Regions from separate parts of the Roseateles sp. L2-2 genome, predicted to be linked through region 3. Evidence: predicted binding sites of a transcription regulator. Region 3 holds the regulator's gene; each other region holds the start of a gene.

Region 1 (5,870 bases), 2.5 Mb from region 3:
CCGTGACGATCTGATGCCCTTCGCTCGCACTCTCCATGACAACGACCTGACCGTCGATCAGCTCGTATCGAAGGTCATCGCCCGATTCCCAGACCAAGAATTCATCGCTCGTCATCTGCATTGCCGCCGCTGTCGGAAGTCGATACGCCATCAAATCACCTGCTTCAGTGAAAGGGAAGCCGTGATTCTTCGAGGGCGTTCGCAGCTTGTCGCTGACCTGAATCGACACGCGATGGCGCATCGATTCCTGGTTCAAGGCAGCGACTGACCGATGTGTGGAATGGGGCGTGGAAACCAGTTCAATGCGAACCGTTCGACAACGGATGCGCCGCGAACCGGACCGTGAATCGCGCTCCAGGTCCGACGCCTTCCGACTCCGCCTGGCGGCGGGCTCGCGTGTCGTCGACCGCGATCTCGGCCTCGTGCTGCTGGACGATCTCGCGCACGATCGCCAGGCCCAGGCCGGATCCGTCCACGTTGGTGCCCAGCGCGCGGTAGAACGGCTGGAAGATCTGCTCGCGCTCGGCCTCGGCGATGCCTGGTCCCGAGTCCTCCACCTGCAGCACGCAGACCTGTCCGAACGGGTCCTCGACCACGCGCACCGTGACCGTGCCGCCGCTGGGCGTGTACAGCAGCGCGTTGTCGACGAGGTTGCGGATCAGCTCGCGGATCAGCAGCGGATGTCCGCTGATCCGCAACCCGGCCTGGCTGGCCTCCGGGCCTTCGTAGCCGAGATCCAGGCGTTTCTCCATGGCCCGCGGCACGAAGTCGCGCACCGTCTCGATCGCGAGCACGGCGAGGTTCACCTCGCTGCGTCGCGCGGCATGCTCCTGGTCCTCGGCGCGCGCCATCGCCAGCAGTTGGTTGACCATGTGCGCCGCGCGCTGGCTCGACACCGCGATCTGCTTCAGCGAGCGGCGCAACTCCGCTGGCGAACTGCGCCCTTCGTCGATCTCACGCTGCGCCAGCTCGGCCTGCGTGCGCAGCCCCGCGAGCGGCGTCTTCAACTGATGCGCGGCATCGGCCAGGAAATGCTTCTGCGAACGGATCGATTGATCGAGGCGTTCCAGCAGATCGTTGATGGCCTGCACGAGCGGCGCGACCTCGTCGGGGATGCGCTGTTCGTCGATGGGGCTCAGGTCCGAGCTGTCGCGCGACCGGATGCGACGCTGCAGATCGTTGAGTGGCGCGATGCCGCGCGCCAGCGCCAGCCACACCAGCAGCACCGCCAGCGGCAGGATCACGAACTGCGGCAGGATGACGCCCTTGATGATCTCGTTGGTCAGCCTCGACCGCTTGCCCAGCGTCTCCGCGACCTGCACCAGCATCATCTTGTCGCTGCCCGCCATCCCCTCAGGGACCACCCACAGGTAGGAGATGCGGACCGCCTCGTTGTTGACCTCGTCGAATCGGCGGTTGACCTCCCAGGGAACGACCGGCGGCTCCACCTCGGGCACCGGCAGTTGCGCGTCGCCGCTGAGCAGCTCGCCGCGCAGGCCGAGCACCTGGTAGTAGACGGTGTCGGATTCGTCCGCGCGCAGCAGCGCGGCGGCTTCCGGCGCCAGCGCATACCGCGAGCGTCCGCGACGCGCCGCCGCGTCGCCCGGCGCGGGCTCGGTCACAACCTGCAGGCCGAGCGTGCGCGCCATCTCGTCGAGCTCGCGGTCGTAGGGCTTGTTGGCGATGCCCTGCGCCACCAGCCAGGTCAGCGCGACGCTGATCGGCCAGATGACCAGCAGCGGCGCGAGCATCCAGTCGAGGATCTCGCCGAACAGCGAGCGATGGCCGGAGGAATCAGCCGCCATGCGGCTGCTCAGCCGGGAATCTTCTCAAGGCAGTAGCCCAATCCGCGCACGGTGGCGATGCGTATCGGTCCCTGCTCGATCTTCTTGCGCAAGCGGTGGATGTAGACCTCGATGGCGTTGTTGCTGACCTCCTCGCCCCACTCGCACAGCCGCTCGACGAGCTGGTCCTTGCTGACGAGGCGTCCGGCGCGCTGCAGCAGCACTTCCAGCAGGGACAGCTCGCGGGCGGACAGCTCCACCATCTGCTCGTTGATGTAGGCGACACGACCCGTCGCGTCGAAGGTCAGCGGACCATGGCGGATCACGCTCGACGCGGTGCCCAGGCCGCGGCGCGTGAGCGCCCGCACGCGGGCCTCGAGCTCCTGCAGCGAGAACGGCTTGGCCATGTAGTCGTCGGCGCCGAGGTCCAGTCCCTTGACGCGTTCCTCGATGCTGTCCGCGGCGGTCAGGATCAGCACCGGCACGGCCGAGCCTCTCGCACGCAGCCGTCTGAGCACCTCCAGGCCGTGCAGCTTCGGCAGGCCGAGGTCGAGGATCAGCAGGTCGAACTCGTGGGAGGCCAGGGCCGCGTCCGCCTCGCTGCCGCTGCCGACCTGATCGACCGCGCAACCCGACGCCCGCAACGAACGCAGCAGGCCGTCGGCCAGAACCTGGTCGTCTTCGGCGATCAAGATGCGCATGTGTCGTCCCCTCTGGTTATGGAGACATTCTAGGGAGCGGCCTGCTGGTGTTCCCTAGGCGTTTCCGAGGCGTCCGCCAGGCGGTTGTCGGGGGTGTCGGGTCAGGCCGGCGACAGGTTCACGTGGGGAGGACTCCCACCCATGGTGGAAAGAAGCGGGAATGACCGGTGTTGGCTCATCCAGTGAGCTACCGGATGCCTAAGATGGCTGCATCATCCCGATACCGGCACCGCACAGCGGGTCGGCCGGTTCGACAAACTACTGTACAGATATACAGATTGCGCCATAATCCGTCGCAGCCAACAGGAGAAGATTGCATGGACGCCCCCGTGAAGAACGCCAACACCGAAAAAGCCAAGGCCCTGCAGGCCGCCCTCGCCCAGATCGAAAAGCAGTTCGGCAAGGGCTCCATCATGCGGCTGGCCGAAGGCGAGAAGATCGAGGACATCCAGGTCGTCTCCACCGGCTCGCTGGGCCTGGATATCGCGCTGGGCGTCGGCGGTCTGCCGCGCGGCCGCGTGGTCGAGATCTACGGGCCGGAATCCTCGGGCAAGACCACGCTGACGCTGCAGGTCATCGCCCAGATGCAGAAGCTGGACGGCGTGTGCGCCTTCATCGACGCGGAGCACGCCCTGGACGTCCAGTACGCGCAGAAGCTGGGCGTCAACCTGCAGGAACTGCTGATCAGCCAGCCCGACACCGGCGAACAGGCCCTGGAGATCGTGGACTCGCTGGTGCGTTCCGGCTCGGTGGACCTGATCGTCATCGACTCGGTCGCCGCGCTGACGCCGAAGGCGGAACTCGAGGGCGAGATGGGCGACTCCCTGCCCGGCCTGCAGGCCCGTCTGATGAGCCAGGCGCTGCGCAAGCTGACCGCCACCATCAAGAAGACCAACTGCACGGTCGTCTTCATCAACCAGATCCGGATGAAGATCGGTGTGATGTTCGGCAGCCCGGAAACGACCACCGGCGGCAATGCGCTGAAGTTCTACGCCTCGGTGCGCCTGGACATCCGCCGCATCGGCTCGATCAAGAAGGGCGAGGAAGTCATCGGCTCCGAGACCAAGGTCAAGGTCGTGAAGAACAAGGTCGCGCCGCCGTTCAAGACGGCGGAATTCGACATCCTCTACGGCGAGGGCATCAGCCGCGAAGGCGAGATCATCGACATGGGCGTCGCCGCCAAGATCGTCGAGAAGGCCGGCTCCTGGTACGCCTACAGCGGCGAGAAGATCGGCCAGGGCAAGGACAACGCGCGCGAGTTCCTGCGTGAGAACGCGGACCTGGCCGTTGAGATCGAGAACAAGATCCGCGACTCGCTGGGCATCCCGTTGCTGGGCGCAGCGCCCGGCGGCGACGCCGAGTAAGCGCGGGGCGTTCGCATGACCCCGCCCGACGGTCGGCGGGGCCGTGCCTCGCAACCGCTGTCGCTGAAGGCGCGCGCGGTAGCGCTGCTCGCGCAGCGGGAGCACAGCGCGATGGAACTGCGGCGCAAGCTGTTGCGCATCGCGCGCGACCGGCAGGCTGAAGCGGCCGTCGAGGGCTCGAAGGCTTCTCGCGATGAGTTCGTGGAGGACGGAGAGTCGCCGGACCTCGCCTCAGAGGTCGACGCCGTGCTCGACTGGCTGAAGGCCAACGGATATCTCGACGAGTCGCGATTCGTCGAATCCCGCATCCATGTGCGCTCGCAGCGCTTCGGACAGCGGCGCATCGAGCAGGAGCTCGCTCAGCATGGGCTCTCGTTGGACGCGGACCAGCGTTCGACGCTCGCGGTCGGTGAGCTCGATCGCGCCTGCGAGCTGCTCAGACGCAAGTTCGGCGACGGTCCGGCCATGGACGCCGCGGCACTTGCGAAGCGCCTTCGCTTTCTCATCGGGCGGGGATTCGGCGGGGACCTCGCGCGTCGCGCGGTCCGTCAGGTTGCTGCGGGCAGCGACGAAGACGCGTGAGACCTGGCGAGGAACTCGGGTTCGAGACCGGGTCTTGCCGCCTGAAAGAGCGACAGCGCCTGAAACTCACCGAAACTTCGTGCGTCACGAGCACCTTGCGACCCGCTGACAAGCCCACGCCGGTGCGCGTCTCAACCGCGCCAAGGGCTTGATGCAACGCAGCATGCTACATTTTCGGCTTCGCAAAACAGCCCGCCGGCGTTCGTCCGCGGGCGTGTTTTCGCGTGTTTGCATCGGTTTTATGTCTTCCTCCGCCTCCCCCGAGCGCCATCCACCGCATCTCCGTCGCTCCGTCGACGCGCGGTCCTATGGCCGCGACGACGGGTGCCTTGCCGCGGCGGCCTGGCTGAATCCGGCGTTGCAAACCTCCTCTCCAAGCCGGTACCGCGGAGCGTCCGCGGCATTGGCTGCTTCTTCCTGATTCATCCATCAAGCGAGACCTCCCTATGAAGATTCACGAGTACCAGGGCAAGGAAATCCTGCGCCAGTTCGGCGTGCCGGTGCCGCGCGGCATTCCCGCGTTCACGGTGCAAGAGGCGGTCGAAGCCGCGCAGAAGCTGGGCGGCCCGGTCTGGGTGGTCAAGGCGCAGATCCACGCCGGCGGTCGCGGCAAGGGCGGCGGCGTCAAGCTGGGCAAGAGCCTGGACGACGTGAAGGCGCTGTCCGAGCAGATCCTGGGCATGCAGCTGGTCACGCACCAGACCGGCCCGGTCGGCCAGAAGGTCCGCCGCCTGTACATCGAAGAAGGCGCGGACATCAAGAACGAGCTGTACATCTCGCTGGTGACCGACCGCGGCACGCAGAAGGTGGCCTTCATCGCGTCGAGCGAAGGCGGCATGGACATCGAGGAAGTCGCCCACTCGACCCCCGAGAAGATCATCACCGAGTACATCGATCCGCTGACCGGCATCACGACCGAGCAGTCGAAGAAGATCGCCGCGGCCATCGGCCTGAGCGGCGCTTCGGTGGACCAGGCCGTCGACCTGTTCGCCAAGCTGTACAAGTGCTACATGGACACGGACGCGTCGCTGGTTGAAATCAACCCGCTGAACTGCGATTCCAAGGGCAACCTGATCGCCCTGGACGCCAAGTTCAACTTCGACGCCAACGCCCTGTTCCGTCACCCGGAAATCGTCGCCTACCGCGACCTGGACGAAGAAGACGCGGCCGAGATCGAAGCCTCGAAGTTCGACCTGGCCTATATCTCGCTGGACGGCAACATCGGCTGCCTGGTGAACGGTGCCGGTCTGGCCATGGCCACGATGGACACCATCAAGCTGTTCGGCGGCGAGCCGGCCAACTTCCTGGACGTCGGCGGCGGCGCCACGGCCGAGAAGGTCACCGAAGCCTTCAAGATCATGCTGAAGAACCCCGAGGTGAAGGGCATCCTCGTGAACATCTTCGGCGGCATCATGAAGTGCGACACCATCGCCGAAGGC
Region 2 (5,870 bases), 1.4 Mb from region 3:
CAACTGACCGCCAGCCGCATCGTCGCTCCGGTGACGGCGCTGGCCCGCGCCGTCGAGACCGACGCCGCGCCGCGCGAGTACCCGCTGCTGGACTCGACCGACGAACTGGGCGTGCTGTCGCGCGCCTTCGCCGCCAAGACCGAGGCGCAGCAGCGCTACCTCGACCGCGAGCGCTGGTTCACCGGCGACGTCAGCCATGAGCTGCGCACGCCGCTGGCCGTGATGCTGGGCGCCGCCGAGATCCTGAAGGCGAGGCTGCACGACCGCGGCGACATGGTCGAGCTGGCCGAACGCATCCGGCGCACCGCCGCCGACACCAGCGAGCGCGTCGTCGCGATGCTGCTGCTGTCGCGCGATCCGGCCAGCATCGGCGCGCCGCCGACCGCGCTGCTGCCGCTGCTGCGCCAGGAGATGGAGCGCTGCCGGCCGCTGCTCAAGGGCAAGGAGGTCGAGATGACGCTGCACGCGGCGTCCGACGACGCCGGCCTGGAAGTGCCCGCGCGACCCGAGCTCGCCGCCATCGCGCTGGGCAACCTCATCCGCAACGCCTGCCAGTTCACCGACCAGGGCCGCGTCGACATCCGGCTGGAGGCTGGCCGCGTGGTCATCGAGGACACCGGCATCGGCATCCCGCCGGCCGTGCGCGACCGGATCTTCGACCGCTTCATGCAGGTCGACCCGGCCGGCGCCGGCAGCGCGGGCCTGGGCCTGGCCATCGTCAAGCGCGTCGCCGAGCACCTGGGATGGACCGTCAGCCTGGAAGCGCCGGTCAAGGGCGGGACGCGCTTCGTGCTGACGTTCGGGGCTACGCCGCCAGGCACACCCCCCTCGCCGTTCAACTGAAGCCGCGGTTCTGCACCTGCGCCTGCGCCTGCAGGTCCGCATACTTGCGCTGAAAGCGATCCAGGCACTCCGGGTCCTCCATCGCCGCTTCCGTTTCCCGGAGCGCGGTTTCGCAGTGCGCCCTGACCGCGCCACAAGTCTTCTGGTGCAGGGAAAAGAAGGCCCGCTGGAGATCCAGCAGATTGCCAGGCGCCACATCCGGCGCCGCCTCCAAGGACATCACTTCCACCACGTAGCTCGGCTCGCGGTCGTAGGACTCCACCGCCTCATAGGCGGCCTGCAGCAGGGAGCGGGATTCCGCACAGCAGGACTCCAGCCGGCGGGACTGCGTCTGCTCCGTGGGCCCGGCGGCGGGGGAAGCCAGCTGCTCCTGGGCCGACTTCAGCAGGGCGTCGACGCGCCGCGCCGCATCCTCGTCTTGCCGCTCGAACAAGGACACGCCCTGTCTCAACGCGTCCTTCATCAGAAACACCTCGTCCCGCATCTGCTGGAAGCGTTGCTGGGGCGTCGCGGTCGGCGGGAGCGCCTGCCCGAGCTTCAGCAGTTCGTCCGCGGATCGGCGGAAGGCCTCCACCCGATGGGTGTGCGCGCCCGTGCCCGGGGTCGTCCGCGCCTGTGACGCCTCTTCCGGGGAAGTTCCTTCGTACCACCGGGTGAACCATGATCTGATCCTGTGCATCGCCAATCTCTGGAAGAGGAAAGTGACGGAGTACCGGCCGCCGCAGCCCAGGTTCCCCGATCCATGCGCATGAGTTGAAAGAGACCTGGACGAGCCCGTCGTCGCCCTATACTGTATGTTCATACAGTCATTCCGCGCCGGTTCATGGACCGGCGTTTCCGTCTCCGACGACGCATCGCCATGTCTCCCCTGTCCACCCCTCTTGTCCCGCTTCCGCCGGCCGTGGCCGACGCGCTCTGGCGCGGCGACGAACTGGGTCGCGGCACCGACACCGTCTGGCCGAGCGGCTTCGACGCGCTCGACGCCGAGCTGCCGGGCGGCGGCTGGCCCGGGCGCCAGCTGACCGAAGTGCTGCTGCCGCAGTTCTCGCTGGCCGAATGGCGGCTGGCGGGACCGGCGCTGCGGCGCGTGGTCGCCGACGGCGCGGCGGTGGCGATGGTCGGTCCGCCCAAGCGCCCCCACCTGCCCGGCCTGATGCACCTGGGGCTGGACGAACGCCATCTTGTCTGGATCGACGCGCGCGCGCCGTCGGAGCGGCTCTGGTGCGCCGAACAGCTGATCAAGTCCAACGCCGCCGGCGCGGTGCTGGCCTGGATGCCGCAGGCCGCGCCCGAGCAGTTGCGGCGGCTGCAGGTGCTGGCGCAGTCGTTCGAAGGACCGGTGTTCCTGTTCCGGCCGCTGTCGGCGCGCCATGACCCGTCGCCGGCGCCCCTGCGGCTGCTGGCGACCATCGATGTCGACTGGGCCCTGGACGTCCGCATCCTCAAGCGCAAGGGCCCCGCCCACGACACCCCGCTGCGGCTGGCCTCCATCCCCGGCGGGCTGGAACACGTGCTCACGCCGCGCGTGATGCAGCCCAGCACGATGCGGCCGGTGGCGCCGGTGCCCGTGCCGGCTCCTGTGTCGATGTCCGAATCCCTCCACGAGCCCGTCGCGCTCGCCCTGTTCCCGGAGTTCTCCCATGTTGTGGGTCGCGCTGATCCTGCCGCCTCGTCCGCCGGCACCGTTTGAGGACCCGACGACCGCGCCGCCGCAGCATCCCTGGGGGATCTGCGCGGAGACGCAGGCCGGGCTCGCGGTCTGGTGCCTGCAGTTCACGCCGCGCGTGGCCTTGATGGAGGACGCCGTGGTGATGGAGGTCGAGGCCAGCCTGCGCCTGTTCCGCGGCCTGCCCGCGCTCAAGGCGCGGCTGAGCGACGAGGCGCCCGACCTGGGCGCCGTCGGCATCGGCTGGGCGCCGTCGGCCACCGCCGCGCTGGTGCTGGCGCGCTGCGGCGTGCTCGACCTGGGCGGTCGGCTGCTGCAGGCGGTGCTGGATCCGCTGCCGCTGCAGGCCTTGAGCGCCGGCGCGGAACACGCCGAGCCGCTGAGCCGCGCCGGCATCAACACGCTGGGCCAGTTGCGGGCGCTGCCGCGCGGCGGCATCGGCCGGCGCTTCGGCGCGGCGCTGCTGACGATGCTGGACCAGGCCTACGGCCTGCGGCCCGAGGCGCACGCCTGGGTGGCCCTGCCCGAGGACTTCCATGCCCGCATCGAACTGCCCAGCCGCGAGGACCACGCGCCCGCGCTGCTGCTGGGCACGCGGCCGCTGCTGATGCGGCTGTGCGGCTGGCTGGCCGCGCGCCATGCCGGCGCCACCGGCGTGACGCTGCACTGGGTGCACGACTCGATGCGCGCCAAGGACGCCGGCGAAGGCGGAAGCCTCACGGTGCGCACCGCCGAGCCGATCCGCGAACTCGAACACTTCTGCCGGCTGATGGCCGAGCACCTGGCCAAGACCGAGCTGCTGGCGCCGGTCGGCGAGCTGCGGCTGGAGGCGGTCGGCGTGCAGTCGCTGGTCGAGGACAGCGGCTCGCTGCTGCCCGACGTCGTGCGCACCGGCGAGACGCTGTACCTGACGCTGGAGCGCATCGCCGCGCGGCTGGGGCCGGAGCGCGTGCTGCAGCCGATCCTCGCCGACGACCACCGCCCCGAATGGATGACGCGCTGGCGCACCTGCGGCGACGGCCGCACGCCGTCCCGCCGCAAGGGCCGGCAGGCGGCGGTGCGTGCGCCGGCGGTGCCGGAACCGGCCTTCCTGCTCGACCCGCCGCTGCGGCTGGCGGTGCGCGAGCACCGGCCCCATTACCAGGGCCCGCTGACCCTGCTGATCGGCCCGGACCGCGTCGAAGGCGGCTGGTGGGACCGCGTGCCGGCCACGGAACAGCGCACGCAGCATCACCGCCAGGTGACCCGCGACTACTGGATCGCCGTGAACGAGAACGCGGGCGTGCTGGCCGTCTATCAGGAACGGTTGACCGCAGCGGGGAACGAGGGCGAAGAGAAGGTGGCCGTCGAGGCGTGGTACCTCCACGGCATGTATGCCTGACGCCGCATCGACCGACGCCTCGGCCCTCCCCGCCTCGGTCCTCCCCGACTACGCCGAGCTGCGCTGCCTCAGCAACTTCAGTTTCCTGAAGGGCGCGAGCTGGCCGGAGGAACTGGTCCTGCGCGCCCGGGAGCTCGGCTACGCCGCGCTCGCGATCACCGATGAATGCAGCATGGCCGGCATGGTGCGCGCGCACGTGGCGGCGAAGCAGCATGGCATGACGCTGCTGGTGGGGAGCCAGTTCCTCATCGAGCCGGCCTCGGACGACGACGGCCCCTTCACGCTGGTCGTGCTGGCCTGCAGCATCAACGGCTACGGCAACCTGTGCCAGTTCATCTCGCGGCTGCGGCGTTCGTCCGAGAAGGGCACCTACCGCTGCACGCTGGCCGACATCGGCCCGCAGACGCTGGACGACTGCGTCGTGATCGCCTGCCCGGACCGGCATGCGATGCCGGTGCAACTGCTGGCCATGTCGCGCTGGCTGCTGTCGCGCTTCACCGGGCGTTGCTGGCTGGGCATCGACCAGCCGCAGCATGCCGACGACGAGATCCGCCTGCTGCGCCTGCGCGAGGCCGGCGCGCTGACGGAGATCCCGCTGGTGGCCGTCGGCGACGTCACCATGCATGTGCGCAGCCGCAAGCCGCTGCAGGACGTGCTGACCGCGACCCGGCTGGGCAAGCCGCTGACGGACTGCGGCCAGGCGCTGGACCGCAACGCGGAGCGCCATCTGCGCCACCGCGGGCGCCTCGCGCTCAGCTTCCCGGCGGACCTGCTCGCCGAGACCCTGCGCGTGGCCGCCTGCTGCGAGTTCAGCCTCGACGAGCTGCGCTACCACTACCCCTCCGAGGTCGTGCCCGACGGCCAGACGCCGGCCAGCCACCTGCGACGGCTCACCTACGAAGGCGCGGGCCGGCGCTGGCCGGCGGGCGTGCCGGCCGCGGCCGGCGAGCAGATCGAGCGCGAGCTCGCGCTCATCGAGGAACTGCGCTACGAGCACTACTTCCTGACCGTGGCCGACATCGTCCACTTCGCGCGTTCGCAGGGCATCCTGTGCCAGGGTCGCGGCAGCGCGGCGAACTCCATCGTCTGCTTCTGCACCGGCGTCACCGAGGTCGATCCGGACCGGATGCAGGTGCTGTTCGAGCGCTTCATCAGCAAGGAGCGCAACGAGCCGCCGGACATCGACATCGATTTCGAGCACGAGCGCCGCGAGGAGGTCATCCAGTACCTCTACCGCAAGTACACGCGCGAACGCGCGGCGCTGGCGGCGGTGGTGATCTCGTACCGGGTGAAGAGCGCGCTGCGCGACGTCGGCAAGGCGCTGGGGTTCGAGCCCGAGGTGCTGGACACGCTGTGCAGCAACCACCAGTGGTGGGACGGCCAGACCATCGATGCGGAGCGGCTGCGCGAATCGGGGCTGGAGGCGGACGACCTCGCGGTGCGCCAGCTGGTCGAGATCACGTCGGAGCTGCTGGGCTTCCCGCGACACCTGTCGCAGCACCCGGGCGGCTTCGTGCTGACGCACGGCCCGCTGACGCGCATGGTGCCGGTGGAGAACGCCTCGATGCCGGACCGCACCGTCATCGAGTGGGACAAGGACGACCTCGACGCCGTGGGTCTGCTCAAGGTCGACGTGCTGGGACTGGGCATGCTGACGGCGATCCGCAAGACGCTGGACTTCGTGGGCAAGCGGGAGCGGTATCCGTTCGAGCTGAAGGACATCCCGGACGGGGACGACGCGACCTACCGGATGATCCAGCGCGCCGAGACCATCGGCGTGTTCCAGATCGAGAGCCGCGCGCAGCGCAGCATGCTGCCGCGCCTGAAGCCCAGGACTTTCTACGATCTGGTCATCGAGGTCGCCATCGTGCGGCCGGGGCCGATCCAGGGCGGCATGGTGCACCCCTATCTGCAGCGCCGCCAGGGCTTCGAGCAGGTCGTGTATCCGCAGGGGCTGGAGTCGGTGCTGGAGCGCACGCT
Region 3 (5,870 bases):
GAACAGATGGTGTCCTGGTTCGACGGCGGCCACATCTCCAAGAGCCCGGCCCAGTGGGATCCGGCCAAGCTGGAATGGGTGAACGCGCATTACATCAAGCTGGCCGACGACACCCGCCTGGCCGCGCTGGTGGCGGCGCAATTCGCCAGACGCGGACTGTCGGCTCCGGCCCGGCTGGTCGAGATGTGCGCGCTGTTCAAGGACCGCTGCAGCACCACGGTGGCGCTGACGGACTGGCTGGCGATGTATGTGTCGCCGGTGACCGTCAGCGACGCGGATCGGGCGCAGCACCTGACCGACGCGGTGAAGCCGGCGGTGCTGGCGCTGGCGGACAAACTCGACGCGCTGGCGGTCTGGGACAAGCCCTCGATCAGCGCAGCGATCAAGGAAACGATCACCGCGCACGGCCTGAAGATGCCGCAACTGGCGATTCCCGTGCGGGTGCTGGCCTGCGGCCGGTCGCAGACGCCGTCGGTGGATGCGGTGCTGGAACTTTTCGACAAAGAAATTTTGTTGAACCGCTTGCGCTCCGTTTAAAACTCGATCTATACTCTCGTTCTCGCTTGAACAGCGCGTTGTTCGAAACGAACTTCGAAGCGGCAGACGATGAATCTAAACGGGGAGCGCGAGCTCCCCGATGAAATTCAGAAGCCGAAAAGAAGCCGGATCGAATTCCCCGAAGGGGGAGCCCGAATGGGGGTATAGCTCAGCTGGGAGAGCGCTTGCATGGCATGCAAGAGGTCAGCGGTTCGATCCCGCTTACCTCCACCAAACTTCGGTTTGCGTGGCGCGCGGTTCAAGGAAGAAGGTTTTGTCCCCTTCGTCTAGAGGCCTAGGACACCACCCTTTCACGGTGGCTACAGGGGTTCGAATCCCCTAGGGGACGCCAAGTTTCGAACTTGGTTGCTGACCAGAGATTGAATGAGAAATCGAAAAATTCTTCGGAAATCGATTTGATCGTTGTCAAAATCAGGTACAGTAACGAAATCGACGCAGCGATGACATCAAGCAATTGATGAAATCAAAGCAGGAAGAGTTTGATGCGACAGATCGAAAGATCTTGAGTATCTGGAGTGGTAGTTCAGTTGGTTAGAATACCGGCCTGTCACGCCGGGGGTCGCGGGTTCGAGCCCCGTCCACTCCGCCAACACAGTTGAGACTCGGGCGGCGTACCGTTTCGATGCGAAAGCATTCGGGGGTATAGCTCAGCTGGGAGAGCGCTTGCATGGCATGCAAGAGGTCAGCGGTTCGATCCCGCTTACCTCCACCAGAACACCTTCGGGTGTGACGGTTGCAAGGTACGCGCAGTCCGAGTCAAGACGGCAAGTCCAGTCCCCTTCGTCTAGAGGCCTAGGACACCACCCTTTCACGGTGGCTACAGGGGTTCGAATCCCCTAGGGGACGCCAAGTTTGACAAGGCTTGGCTGCATCGCGGTTCTGAATGGAATCGGTTGCGTGCAGCGAAACTTGTTCGCAAATGATAGAGATGCACTCAATAGCGTCTTATCTGGAGTGGTAGTTCAGTTGGTTAGAATACCGGCCTGTCACGCCGGGGGTCGCGGGTTCGAGCCCCGTCCACTCCGCCAACATTAAAACCCTGTCGATGCAAATCGGCAGGGTTTTTTCTTTGGTCATTCGATTCCGCGAACCATTTGCCGCGAGTCAACTGCGGCATATCGTTGCTTGCGATTGGTGATGGGTCAAAGATCCGGATACTCGCGTTTGCGCCGCGCCGTATAACTCCACCAATCCCGCGCAGGGCCGCCGTTCATGAAATCGACGGCGGCCATATAGGTATCCAGCACGCACGGGTCGTGCCGCTGACCGGTGAGTTTGCAGATCCGTTGATACAGCGCGAAAGCGTCCGCCCCCACGAGATCGGCCGGTTGACGAATCCCCATCAACTCGAAATCTCGCACCATCGCCGGACCGATGTTGGGAATCTGCCGAAGCGAGGTGCATTCAGCAGCCGAGGTCGCTTTGGTGTGCGCCTTTCGCGCGCTCATGAGGGGATCTCGGCGTTCAGTGGAAGCCGCCGGAGCGGATCAGGCCGACCGCCAGCCCTTCGATCGCAAACTGTTCATCGGGCGTGACCTCGATCGGCTCGAAATCGGGGTTCTCGGGCAGCAGCCGGATGCCGTCGGCATGGCGCTGGAAGCGCTTCACGGTGACCTCTTCCCCGATGCGCGCCACGACCACCTGGCCGTTGCGGGCCTCGCTGATCTTCTGCACGGCGAGCAGGTCGCCGTCCATGATGCCGATGTCCTTCATGCTCATGCCTTTGACGCGCAGCAGGAAGTCGGGCGCCTTTGAGAACATCGAGGGGTCGACGCTATAGTGCTGCTCGACGTGTTCCTCGGCCAGGATGGGCGCGCCGGCGGCGACACGGCCGACCAGCGGCAGGGTCAGCTGGGCGAGGCTCGCCAGCGGCAGCGCAAACTGGCTGTGCTCCCGGGCGCGGTTGACCTGGCGCAGCGCCGTCGACGGCAGCCGGATTCCGCGCGCCGTGCCACCCACCAGTTCGATGACGCCCTTGCGCGCCAGGGCCTGAAGGTGTTCCTCGGCTGCGTTGGCCGACTTGAAGCCGAGCTGCTGCGCGATCTCCGCGCGGGTGGGCGGCGATCCGGTGCTCTCGATGCTGTCGCGGACCAGATCGAAGATCTGCTGTTGCCGGGCAGTGAGTTTGGGCGGAGTGTCCACGAGCGAGCCTTTATTCGATTGAGGGGCGGATGTCGAAGACGCGGCGACCTGAGGTTCAGGAACCGCCTGAGAATTCATCCAGCATCTGGATTTTTATACAGGAGACGAGAAATTGCAAAGTGCGGCCCAGACCCTCGTGATCATCGGCACCGGCGGGACCATCGCCGGCGCCTCCGGCAGCGCGACGGACAACGTCGGCTACAAGGCCGGCTCGCTGTCGGTCGAGTCGCTGGTGGGGGCGGTGCCGGCGCTGGCGTCCAAGTCGCTGGAGGCTGAGCAGCTCGCCCAGCTCGACAGCAAGGACATGGATCACGCGACCTGGGCGCGGCTCGCGCGCCGGGTGCGGCAGCACCTGGGCCGTCCCGAGGTCCGCGGCATCGTGATCACGCACGGCACGGACACGCTGGAAGAGACCGCCTACCTGCTGCAGCGCGTGCTCGCGCCGGAGAAGCCGGTCGTCCTGACGGCGGCCATGCGGCCGGCGACGGCGATTCAAGCAGACGGGCCGCAGAACCTGCTCGATGCGGTGGCCGTGGCGGAGACCGTCGGCGTGCGCGGCGTCGTCGTGGTGGTCGCGGGTCAGGTCTTGTCGGGGCTGGAGCTGCGCAAGACGCACACCTACCGGCTCGACGCCTTCGAGACCGGACCCGACGCCGGTCCGCTGGGCGTGGTGGAGGAGGGCGTCGTGCGCCGCTTCCGCGACTGGCCGCAGGGCGAGGCGTTGGGCGCGAACGTGCTGCCTGAAGACGCGTCGCGGTGGCCGTGGGTCGAGGTGCTGGCCAGCCATGCGGGCGCCGATGCGCGTTCGCTCGACGCATGGCGCGCGGCCGGACTCCAAGGCCTGGTGTTGGCCTGCACGGGGAACGGCACGCTGAACCAGGCGCTGGAAGCGCCGGTGCAGGCGCTGAAGGATGCAGGCGTCCCGGTCTGGCGCACGACGCGCTGCGCGCAGGGGCGCATCGTCGGCGCGATCGACGAGCCTGCCGCGGCGCTGTCGCCCTGGGCCGCTCGCATCGAACTGATGCTCACGCTGCTGCGGTCCCGCTGAGCTCGACGCGCGTCGCGGCGCTTCACAACGACAAAGCGCCGGCAATGCCGGCGCTTTTTTCATCGCGGATCCGGAACGAGCCGGGCCCGGATGATCAGACGATCGTCAGCGTGACGTCGATGTTGCCGCGGGTGGCGTTCGAGTACGGGCAGACCTCGTGCGCCTCGGCGACCAGCTTCTCCAGCGCGGCGCGGTCCATGCCCGGCACCGAGATCTTCATCGAGACGGCGATGCCGAAGGCGCCCGGCTTGTTGGCGTGGGGGCCGATGCCGACTTCGCTGGTGATCGAGACTTCAGCCGGCAGGGCGACCTTGTTGCGGCCGGACACGGCCTTCATCGCGCCGATGAAGCAGGCCGAGTAGCCGGCGGCGAACAGCTGTTCCGGGTTGGTGCCGGCGCCGTCGTCGCCGCCCAGCGCCTTGGGCGTGGACAGCTGGACCTTCAGGCGGTCGTCCGACGATTGCGCGGTGCCTTGACGGCCGCCGGTGGCGGTGGCGGTGGCGGTGTAGAGGGCTTTTTCGATGGCCATGTGAGGCTCCTTGGTGGTGATGGGTGAAGGTGGGTGGGGGTGAACGGACAACTCGGGGTCAGGTCTCGCCCTCTTCGCCGGAAGTGACGGCGAGGGCCGGATCGCGTGCCAGGTGGGTCAGTACGTTGGCTCGCAATTCATGCAGGCGTCGGGTCAGCGATTCCAGTTCGGCGGGGCCGCAGGCGCTGGCGCAGGCCAGTTGTTCGGGGATGGCGATGGCCTGATCGCGCAGGGCGCGGCCGGCGGTCGTCAGATGGATTTCGACGCGACGCTCGTCGGCCAGCGCGCGGCGGCGTTCGATGAGTCCGTTCGCTTCCAGTCGCTTCAGCAGCGGCGTCAGCGTGCCGGAATCCAGGTTCAGGCGTTGCCCCAGGTCGGAGACGCTCGGGCCGTCGGTCTCCCACAGCACCAGCATCGCGAGGTACTGCGGATAGGTCAGGCCCAACGGAGCCAGCAGCGGCTTGTAGAGCTTGGTCATCGCCAGCGAGGTCGAATAGAGCGCGAAGCACAGCTGAACGTCCAGCTTCAACCAGTCCGTGCCAGTGGGCATCGGCAAGTCGCGGACCTCGGCCACGTCAGCGGCGGCGTCCTGCGGGTTGAAGGGTCTTGTCTTCGGCATGGGATGAACTATAGCGAGCAATTCAATTGCGCACAATTGAAATGGTCTTTGAGCGCGGTTGACGGGAACTATCGGCGGCAGTCGCCGGAACTTCCAGAAAGAAAAACGCCTCGGGGACCGTGGTCGCCGAGGCGTTCGTGAAGCGGGGTGGTGAGTCGGGCTCAGCCCGTCGCCTGGATCGCGTCGACCTGCTCGCTGAGTTCCAGCCAGCGCAGTTCCGCGGCTTCGACCTCGTCGCCGATGGCCTTCAGGCGCTTGCCGGCGTCCGCGATCTGGGCGGGCGTCTGGCCGGCCGCCGACAGTTGCGCTTCGAGCGTGGCGCGCTCGACGGTCCACGCCTTCATGCGGGCATCGATCTGCTCCATCTCCTTGCGCAGCGGGCGTGTCTGCTCGGACAGCTTCTGACGGGCCTGGCCGCTGAGCTTGCGATCTTCGCGCTTGGCGGGGGTGGGCGGCGCCACAGGCGCGGCGACCGCAGGCGCTGCGGCCACCACCGGTGCCGGGGTCGGCGTCGGGGCGGATGCCGCGCTGCTGGCGCGCGCGCTGCGCAGCGCCTGCTTGGCCTCTTCCTTGGCGAGCTTCGCCGCTTCCTTGGAGCGATCCAGCAACCAGCGCTGGTAGTCGTCCAGGTCGCCGTCGAAGGGGGCGAGCTTGCCGTCGGCCACCAGCCAGAACTCGTCGCAGACCTCGCGCAGCAGCGCGCGGTCGTGGCTGACCAGCATGACGGTGCCTTCGAACTCGTTGAGCGCCATCGACAGCGCCTCGCGCGTCTGCAGGTCCAGATGGTTGGTCGGCTCGTCCAGCAGCAGCAGGTTGGGGCGCTGCCAGACCAGCATCGCCAGCACCAGGCGGGCCTTCTCGCCGCCGGACAGGCTGCCCACTTCCTGGTTCACCATGTCGCCGACGAAGCGGAACTGGCCCAGGAAGTCGCGCAGCTCCTGCTCGCGGGCGTTCGGGCTGACCTCCTTGGCCAG
Region 4 (5,870 bases), 2.1 Mb from region 3:
AGAAAGGCGCTCCTCGGAGCGCCTTTTTCATTGCCGTTTCATCGTCCTGTTCATTGCCGTTCCGGAGCGCCGGTCAGCTCGCCTGGCCGGCCCCCGATTACTCCAGGTCGAACAGTTGCCCCGCCTGCTTCGGCGGCGCGACGCCCAGGTGGCGATACGCCGCCAGCGTCGCGATCCGGCCGCGTGGGGTGCGCTGCAGGAAGCCCTGCTGGATCAGATAGGGCTCGATCACATCCTCGATGGTGCCCGGCTCTTCGCCGATCGCTGCAGCGACGTTGTCCAGTCCCACGGGGCCGCCGTCGAAGCGGTGCACCACGGCTTCCAGCAGCTTCCGGTCCATCAGGTCGAAGCCCAGCGGATCGACATCCAGCATCGCCAGCGCCTTCTCCGCGATCGTCCGGGTGATGGTGCCGTCGGCCTTCACGTCGGCGTAGTCGCGCACGCGGCGCAGCAAGCGGTTGGCGATCCGCGGCGTGCCGCGCGACCGGCGCGCGACTTCGAGCGCGCCCTCCGGATCGATGGGTGCGCCGAGCAGCGACGCGGACCGGGTCACGATGCGGCGCAGTTCGTCGGCCGTGTAGAACTCCAGCCGCGCCACGATGCCGAAGCGGTCGCGCAGCGGGTTGGTCAGCATGCCGGCGCGCGTGGTCGCGCCCACCAGCGTGAACGGCTGCAGGTCGAGCTTGATCGAACGGGCCGCCGGGCCTTCGCCGATCATGATGTCGATCTGGTAGTCTTCCAGCGCCGGGTACAGGATTTCCTCGACGACCGGCGACAGCCGGTGGATCTCGTCGATGAACAGCACGTCGTTGCGCTCGAGATTGGTGAGGATGGCGGCCAGGTCCTTGGGCTTCTCCAGCACCGGCCCGCTGGTCTGGCGCAGGTTGACGCCGAGCTCCGCGGCGACGATGTGGCTCAGCGTGGTCTTGCCCAGTCCCGGCGGGCCGAACAGCAGCACGTGGTCGAGCGCCTCGCGCCGCTTCTTGGCGGCGCCGATGAAGATCTCCAGCTGCTCCCGCGCCTTCGCCTGGCCGACGTACTCGTCGAGCAGCTTGGGGCGCAGCGCGCGTTCGATGGCGTCCTCGTTCGGCGACGCGGGCTGGGCGCTGATGAGGCGGGCCTGCTGCGGCGCGGGCGTGAAGTCGTCGGTCTGGATGCTCATGGTCGGAGGGTACGCCGCGCGCGGGGCGTCATGACAGGTGCTTCATCGCCAGCTTGATACCTTCGCTGACGCCGATGTCCGCCGGCAGCGTCTTCAGCGCGGAACCGGCTTCCTTCTCGCTGTATCCGAGCGCTACCAGTGCCTGGAGGATGTCGGCCTGGGCGTCGTTGGCCACGGACACCGGCAGCGACAGGTCGGGGCTCAGCTTGCCCTTGAGTTCCAGCAGCAGACGCTCAGCCGTCTTCTTCCCGATGCCCGGGACCTTCACGAGCCGGCCGGCCTCCTGCTTGGAGACGGCCTGGGCCAGATCCCCGACCGACATGCCCGACAGCAACGACAGCGCCATCTTGGGCCCGACGCCGCTGATCTTGATGAGGAGACGGAAGGTGCTGCGCTCCTCGGCGGTGAGGAAACCGAAGAGCACGTGCGCATCCTCGCGGATGCTCAGGTGCGTCAGCAGCGAGGCGCGCTCGCCCAGGCCCGGCAGGTTGAAGAAGGTGCTCATCGGCACGTCGACTTCGTAGCCGACGCCTTGCACGTCGATGACAACCTGCGGGGGCGATTTTTCCGCGATGACGCCGGTGAGCTTGCCGATCATGGGCGCGGATTATCCGCGTTCGTCGACACTTCGACGGAAATTTGCTGGATGTTTGTCCAGTATTTTCCCGAGGCGGAAAATTCGACGCCGATTGCGCGCCCGGGATCGGGCGCGGGGTGCGCTCAGTTGCGGCCGAACAGGCCCAAGCGCTGCGCTTCCAGCGCGGCCTCGGCGCGCGAGCTCACGTTGAGCTTGCGGTAGATCTGCTTCACGTAGTCGGCGATCGTGTGGCGCGACAGGCCCAGCTGCACGCCGATTTCCGGCAGCGTGAAGCCCTTGGCGACGCGCAGCAGCACTTCCGTCTCGCGGTCAGTCAGGGACACCTCATGCAGCACCTGCGCGGCCTGCGGCCGGCGTTGCGAGGTGAAGTAGGCGATGACCTTGCGCGCGATCGACGGCGACAGCGGCGGCTCGCCCTGGCTGATGCGCTGGAGCTGCTCGACCAGCAGCTCGCGCGATTGTTCCTTCAGCAGATAACCGAAGGCGCCGGCCTGCAGGGCGGGGAAGAGGTGCTCGTCGTCGTCGTGGATGGTGACGATGACCGACTGGACTTCGGGCTGCTTCTCGCGCAGCGCGGAGATCACGTCGACGCCGGAACCGTCCGGCAGGCCCAGGTCCAGCAGCGCCAGCGTGAAGCGCTGCGAGTTGACCTGCTGCAGCGCGTCCTGCACCCGCGAGCACTCGGTGACGACCGCATTGGCGAAGACCTGTTTGACCAGGACCTTGAGCCAGGCACGGATTTCGGGAATGTCTTCGAGGAGCAGGATGTGGTTCATGGCGCGGATTCTTGCTCAGGAAAGCAATGCCGGCAGGGAACCAGCCGGCTTCGCGCAACAGTACGGCTTTCTCGGGGGGCTGACCATCCTGATCAACGCCGGACTGTGGTGCCGGCGGCAATGGATCACGCGGGAACGCGATCAGAGCGTGATCAAAGTGGGATTGTGAGCCGGATGACGGTGCCCCAGCCGGGTCCGGATTCGACCAGGCACTGGCCGTGCATCTGCTTGGCGCGGGCCTTCATGCTGGCCATGCCGTGTCCCTTGTCCAGGCGACCTTCGAGCTCCAGCGGAATGCCCTGGCCGTTGTCCTGGATCACCACGGAGAAGTAGCCGTCCTGCGCCGAGCAGCTGATCACGCAGTGCGTGGCGCCGCTGTGCTTGATGATGTTGCTGACCGATTCGCGCAGGATGCGCGTGGTCTGCACGTAGGCGCGGGCGGGGAAGGTGTGCTCGATGTCCTCAGCGGGCGATTTCCACTCGGCCAGGATGTTGGCCTGCGCCAGGCGGGAGACCACCTCGGCGCGCCAGTCGCCCAGCGCGTCCAGCAGCTGCACCGGCTTGCCGGTCAGGCCGCGCACCGACAGGCGCATTTCTTCGAGCGCCTCGCGCGCGAGCGTCGAGATCCGGTCCGACTCGCTGGTGTGCACGATGGTCAGCAGCTTGGCGCCGAGGTCGTCATGCAGGTCGGCGGCGATGCGCTTGCGCTCGCGTTCGGTGACCTGCTCCAGCTTGGTCTCGGCGACCTGGTCGAAGTGGCGCTCCAGCTCGGCGATGCGCTCCTGCAGGCGCAGCTCGCCCTGCAGGACGGCGAGCTCCGACTGCGTGAGCGCGCGGGCGAACTCGCGCACCCGGTGCAGGCCCAGGCCCAGCAGGCACAAGGGGCCGAGGATGCCGGCGAGGCCGCTGCCCGGCAGGGTCCAGGCCGTGAGCACCGCCAGCACGCCGAAGCCGATCAGCACGCAGCTGAGGACGAAGTCGGATTGCGGATAACGCTCCTCCAGCGTCGGCAGGAACATGTCCTGCCAGAGATGCCAGAGGTGCCAGGCCATCGCGACCAGCAACTGAGCGCCCAGCCACCAGAGCGCGAACGCGGCGATGCGCGTCGCGGGCACAGGCAGCAGCAGCGCCGCGGGGAAGAGCAGCGCCTGGGCCAGCAGCACGCGATGCATGCGGCGGTCGCGCCGACGCAGCCGCCGCATCAGGTAATGGATCGCGCACCAGAGCAGCCAGGGGGCGAGGATCACCGCGATCCCGGTCCGCCACGACGACAGCGGCGCGAGCCCGACCGTCACCACCCATCCCGGCATCAGCACGAGCAGCCAGGCGATGTGGCGCTGCGCGCGGCGTTGCCAGATCAGCAGGCCCAGCACGAAGGCCATCAGCACCAGCGCGGACTGCAGGCCGTAGGCCAGCTGCGGCGCGAGCCGCGTCCACAGCGTGGCGAAGGAGCCGGTGGTGACGCCGTCGGCGCCGGCGACCGCCGCGCCCGCGACCTGCGCGAGGCAGACCGGCACGGCCAATGACAGGATCGCCGCGGCGCCGAACGCCGCGGGCCGGGTGCCTCCCTGCGCCTGCGCGGCATCCCTGAGGCCGGCGGCGTCTCCTTGTTGTTCCGTGATCCGGTGCATGGGGGGCGATTGTGCAGGCGCAACAAGCGCGCGGCGCACCGGCGCGCGACAATACCGCCCTCAACCCCCCTGAATACGGAGCCGTCTCCGCTTTGAACCTGCGCCACGCCTTCACCCCCGCCGACAACCGTCGCCTGTCCCACCTGTGCGGCCCGCTGGACGAGCACCTCCGCCAGATCGAGGCGGCGCTGAGCGTGCGCATCACCCACCGCGCCGAGCACTTCAACGTCGAGGGCGACCGCGCGCCGGCGCAGCGCACGATGGTCCTGCTGGAAGCGCTCTATGCGCGCGCCGACCGGGCGATTCCCGGTGAGACATTGCGGCTGGCGATCGTCGAAGCCGCCAACGACGTGGTCGTCCGGTCGAAAGCGGCCCATGACGGCAACGGGGAGGACCCGGAGGGCGCGGACGGCAACGGCGTCGTGCTGCGTACCCGGCGTGCCGACCTGGCCGGTCGCACGGGCAACCAGCATCTCTATCTGCGCAGCATCCTGTCGCACGACATCAGCTTCGGCATCGGCCCGGCGGGCACGGGCAAGACCTTCCTGGCGGTGGCCTGCGCGGTGGACGCGCTGGAGCGCTCGACGGTGCAGCGCATCATCCTGACGCGTCCGGCCGTCGAGGCCGGCGAGCGCCTCGGTTTCCTGCCCGGCGACCTGACGCAGAAGGTCGACCCGTACCTGCGCCCGCTCTACGACGCGCTGTACGACCTGATGGGTTTCGACCGCGTGACCAAGGCGTTCGAGAAGGGCCAGCTGGAGATCGCGCCGCTGGCCTTCATGCGGGGACGGACCTTGAATCATGCGTTCGTGATCCTCGACGAGGCGCAGAACACGACGCCCGAGCAGATGAAGATGTTCCTGACCCGCATCGGCTTCGGCAGCAAATGCGTGGTGACCGGCGACACGAGCCAGATCGACCTGCCGCGCGGCATGCGCAGCGGGCTGGTCGACGCGGAGCAGGTGCTGGAAGGCGTCGAGGGCATCGCGATCACGCGCTTCACGCGCGAGGACGTCGTGCGCCACCCGCTGGTGGCGCGCATCGTGCAGGCCTACGAGAACCAGACGGAAGCGCTGGCGCTCGAAGAGGCCCGCGCGCAGGAAGAGCACCGCGCCCAGTTCGCCGAAGAGCGCGAGGAACGTCGCCTGCGTGCGCTGCGCCTGCGTGAGGAGGCGATGCGCTTCGATGCGCCGCCGCCCGCGCCGGTGAAGACGCCGGCAACGAAGAAGCCGGCAACGAAGAAGCCAGCCACGAAGAAGCCAGCCACGAAGAAGGCGGCGGCCAAGCCGGTTGCCAAGCCGGTTGCCAAGACGGCCGCCAAGTCCACGCGCAAGGGAGCTGCCCGATGAGCCGCCCGGAACTGAGCCTGTCGCTGCAATTCGCCGATCCGCGCCACAAGGCGCTGCTGCCGCGGCACAAGGTGATCCGCTGGATGCGCGCGGCGCTGGAGCTGCCCGGCGAGATGACCGTCCGCATCGTCGATGCGGAAGAGGGGCAGTCGCTCAACCGCGAGTACCGCTCGAAGGATTACGCCACCAACGTGCTGACCTTCGATTACACGCACGAGCCCGTCGTCGCCGCGGATCTGGTGATCTGCGCCGAGGTGGTCGAGCGCGAGGCGAAGGAGATGGGCCTGGACATCGCGGCGCACTACGCGCACATGCTGGTTCACGGCACGCTGCACGCGCAGGGCTACGACCACG

What was found. The regulator LexA, encoded in region 3, represses DNA repair genes until DNA is damaged. The targets are predictions, from matches to a motif close to ACTGTATNNNNATACAGT.
Region 1: recA (recombinase RecA) is a predicted target of LexA. The motif match lies at 2,746-2,763, and genes of this name have one in related genera.
Region 2: imuA (translesion DNA synthesis-associated protein ImuA) is a predicted target of LexA. The motif match lies at 1,633-1,650, and genes of this name have one in related genera.
Region 4: ruvA (Holliday junction branch migration protein RuvA) is a predicted target of LexA. The motif match lies at 1,804-1,821, and genes of this name have one in related genera.

The regions. Positions count from the first base shown of each region.
Region 1 covers NZ_CP192509.1:6,375,579-6,381,448, reverse strand. The annotation lists gene ACQZ13_RS28420 (Uma2 family endonuclease) at 1-256, opposite strand, end outside; gene ACQZ13_RS28415 (sensor histidine kinase) at 300-1,805, opposite strand; gene ACQZ13_RS28410 (response regulator) at 1,814-2,485, opposite strand; gene recA (recombinase RecA) at 2,803-3,849, shown strand; gene ACQZ13_RS28400 (regulatory protein RecX) at 3,865-4,431, shown strand; gene sucC (ADP-forming succinate--CoA ligase subunit beta) at 4,878-5,870, shown strand, end outside.
Region 2 covers NZ_CP192509.1:5,314,163-5,320,032, forward strand. The annotation lists gene ACQZ13_RS23770 (sensor histidine kinase) at 1-843, shown strand, start outside; gene ACQZ13_RS23775 (hypothetical protein) at 836-1,417, opposite strand; gene imuA (translesion DNA synthesis-associated protein ImuA) at 1,703-2,533, shown strand; gene ACQZ13_RS23785 (Y-family DNA polymerase) at 2,484-3,890, shown strand; gene ACQZ13_RS23790 (error-prone DNA polymerase) at 3,883-5,870, shown strand, end outside.
Region 3 covers NZ_CP192509.1:3,868,601-3,874,470, reverse strand. The annotation lists gene gltX (glutamate--tRNA ligase) at 1-537, shown strand, start outside; tRNA gene ACQZ13_RS17320 (tRNA-Ala) at 696-771, shown strand; tRNA gene ACQZ13_RS17315 (tRNA-Glu) at 814-889, shown strand; tRNA gene ACQZ13_RS17310 (tRNA-Asp) at 1,071-1,147, shown strand; tRNA gene ACQZ13_RS17305 (tRNA-Ala) at 1,195-1,270, shown strand; tRNA gene ACQZ13_RS17300 (tRNA-Glu) at 1,332-1,407, shown strand; tRNA gene ACQZ13_RS17295 (tRNA-Asp) at 1,510-1,586, shown strand; gene ACQZ13_RS17290 (helix-hairpin-helix domain-containing protein) at 1,701-2,006, opposite strand; gene lexA (transcriptional repressor LexA) at 2,023-2,700, opposite strand; gene ACQZ13_RS17280 (asparaginase) at 2,813-3,748, shown strand; gene ACQZ13_RS17275 (organic hydroperoxide resistance protein) at 3,843-4,277, opposite strand; gene ACQZ13_RS17270 (MarR family winged helix-turn-helix transcriptional regulator) at 4,336-4,827, opposite strand; gene ACQZ13_RS17265 (ATP-binding cassette domain-containing protein) at 5,058-5,870, opposite strand, start outside.
Region 4 covers NZ_CP192509.1:6,012,895-6,018,764, reverse strand. The annotation lists gene ruvB (Holliday junction branch migration DNA helicase RuvB) at 98-1,162, opposite strand; gene ruvA (Holliday junction branch migration protein RuvA) at 1,191-1,760, opposite strand; gene ACQZ13_RS26825 (response regulator) at 1,883-2,536, opposite strand; gene ACQZ13_RS26820 (hypothetical protein) at 2,535-2,705, shown strand; gene ACQZ13_RS26815 (sensor histidine kinase) at 2,689-4,167, opposite strand; partial or broken gene ACQZ13_RS26810 (PhoH family protein) at 4,260-5,231, shown strand; gene ybeY (rRNA maturation RNase YbeY) at 5,513-5,870, shown strand, end outside.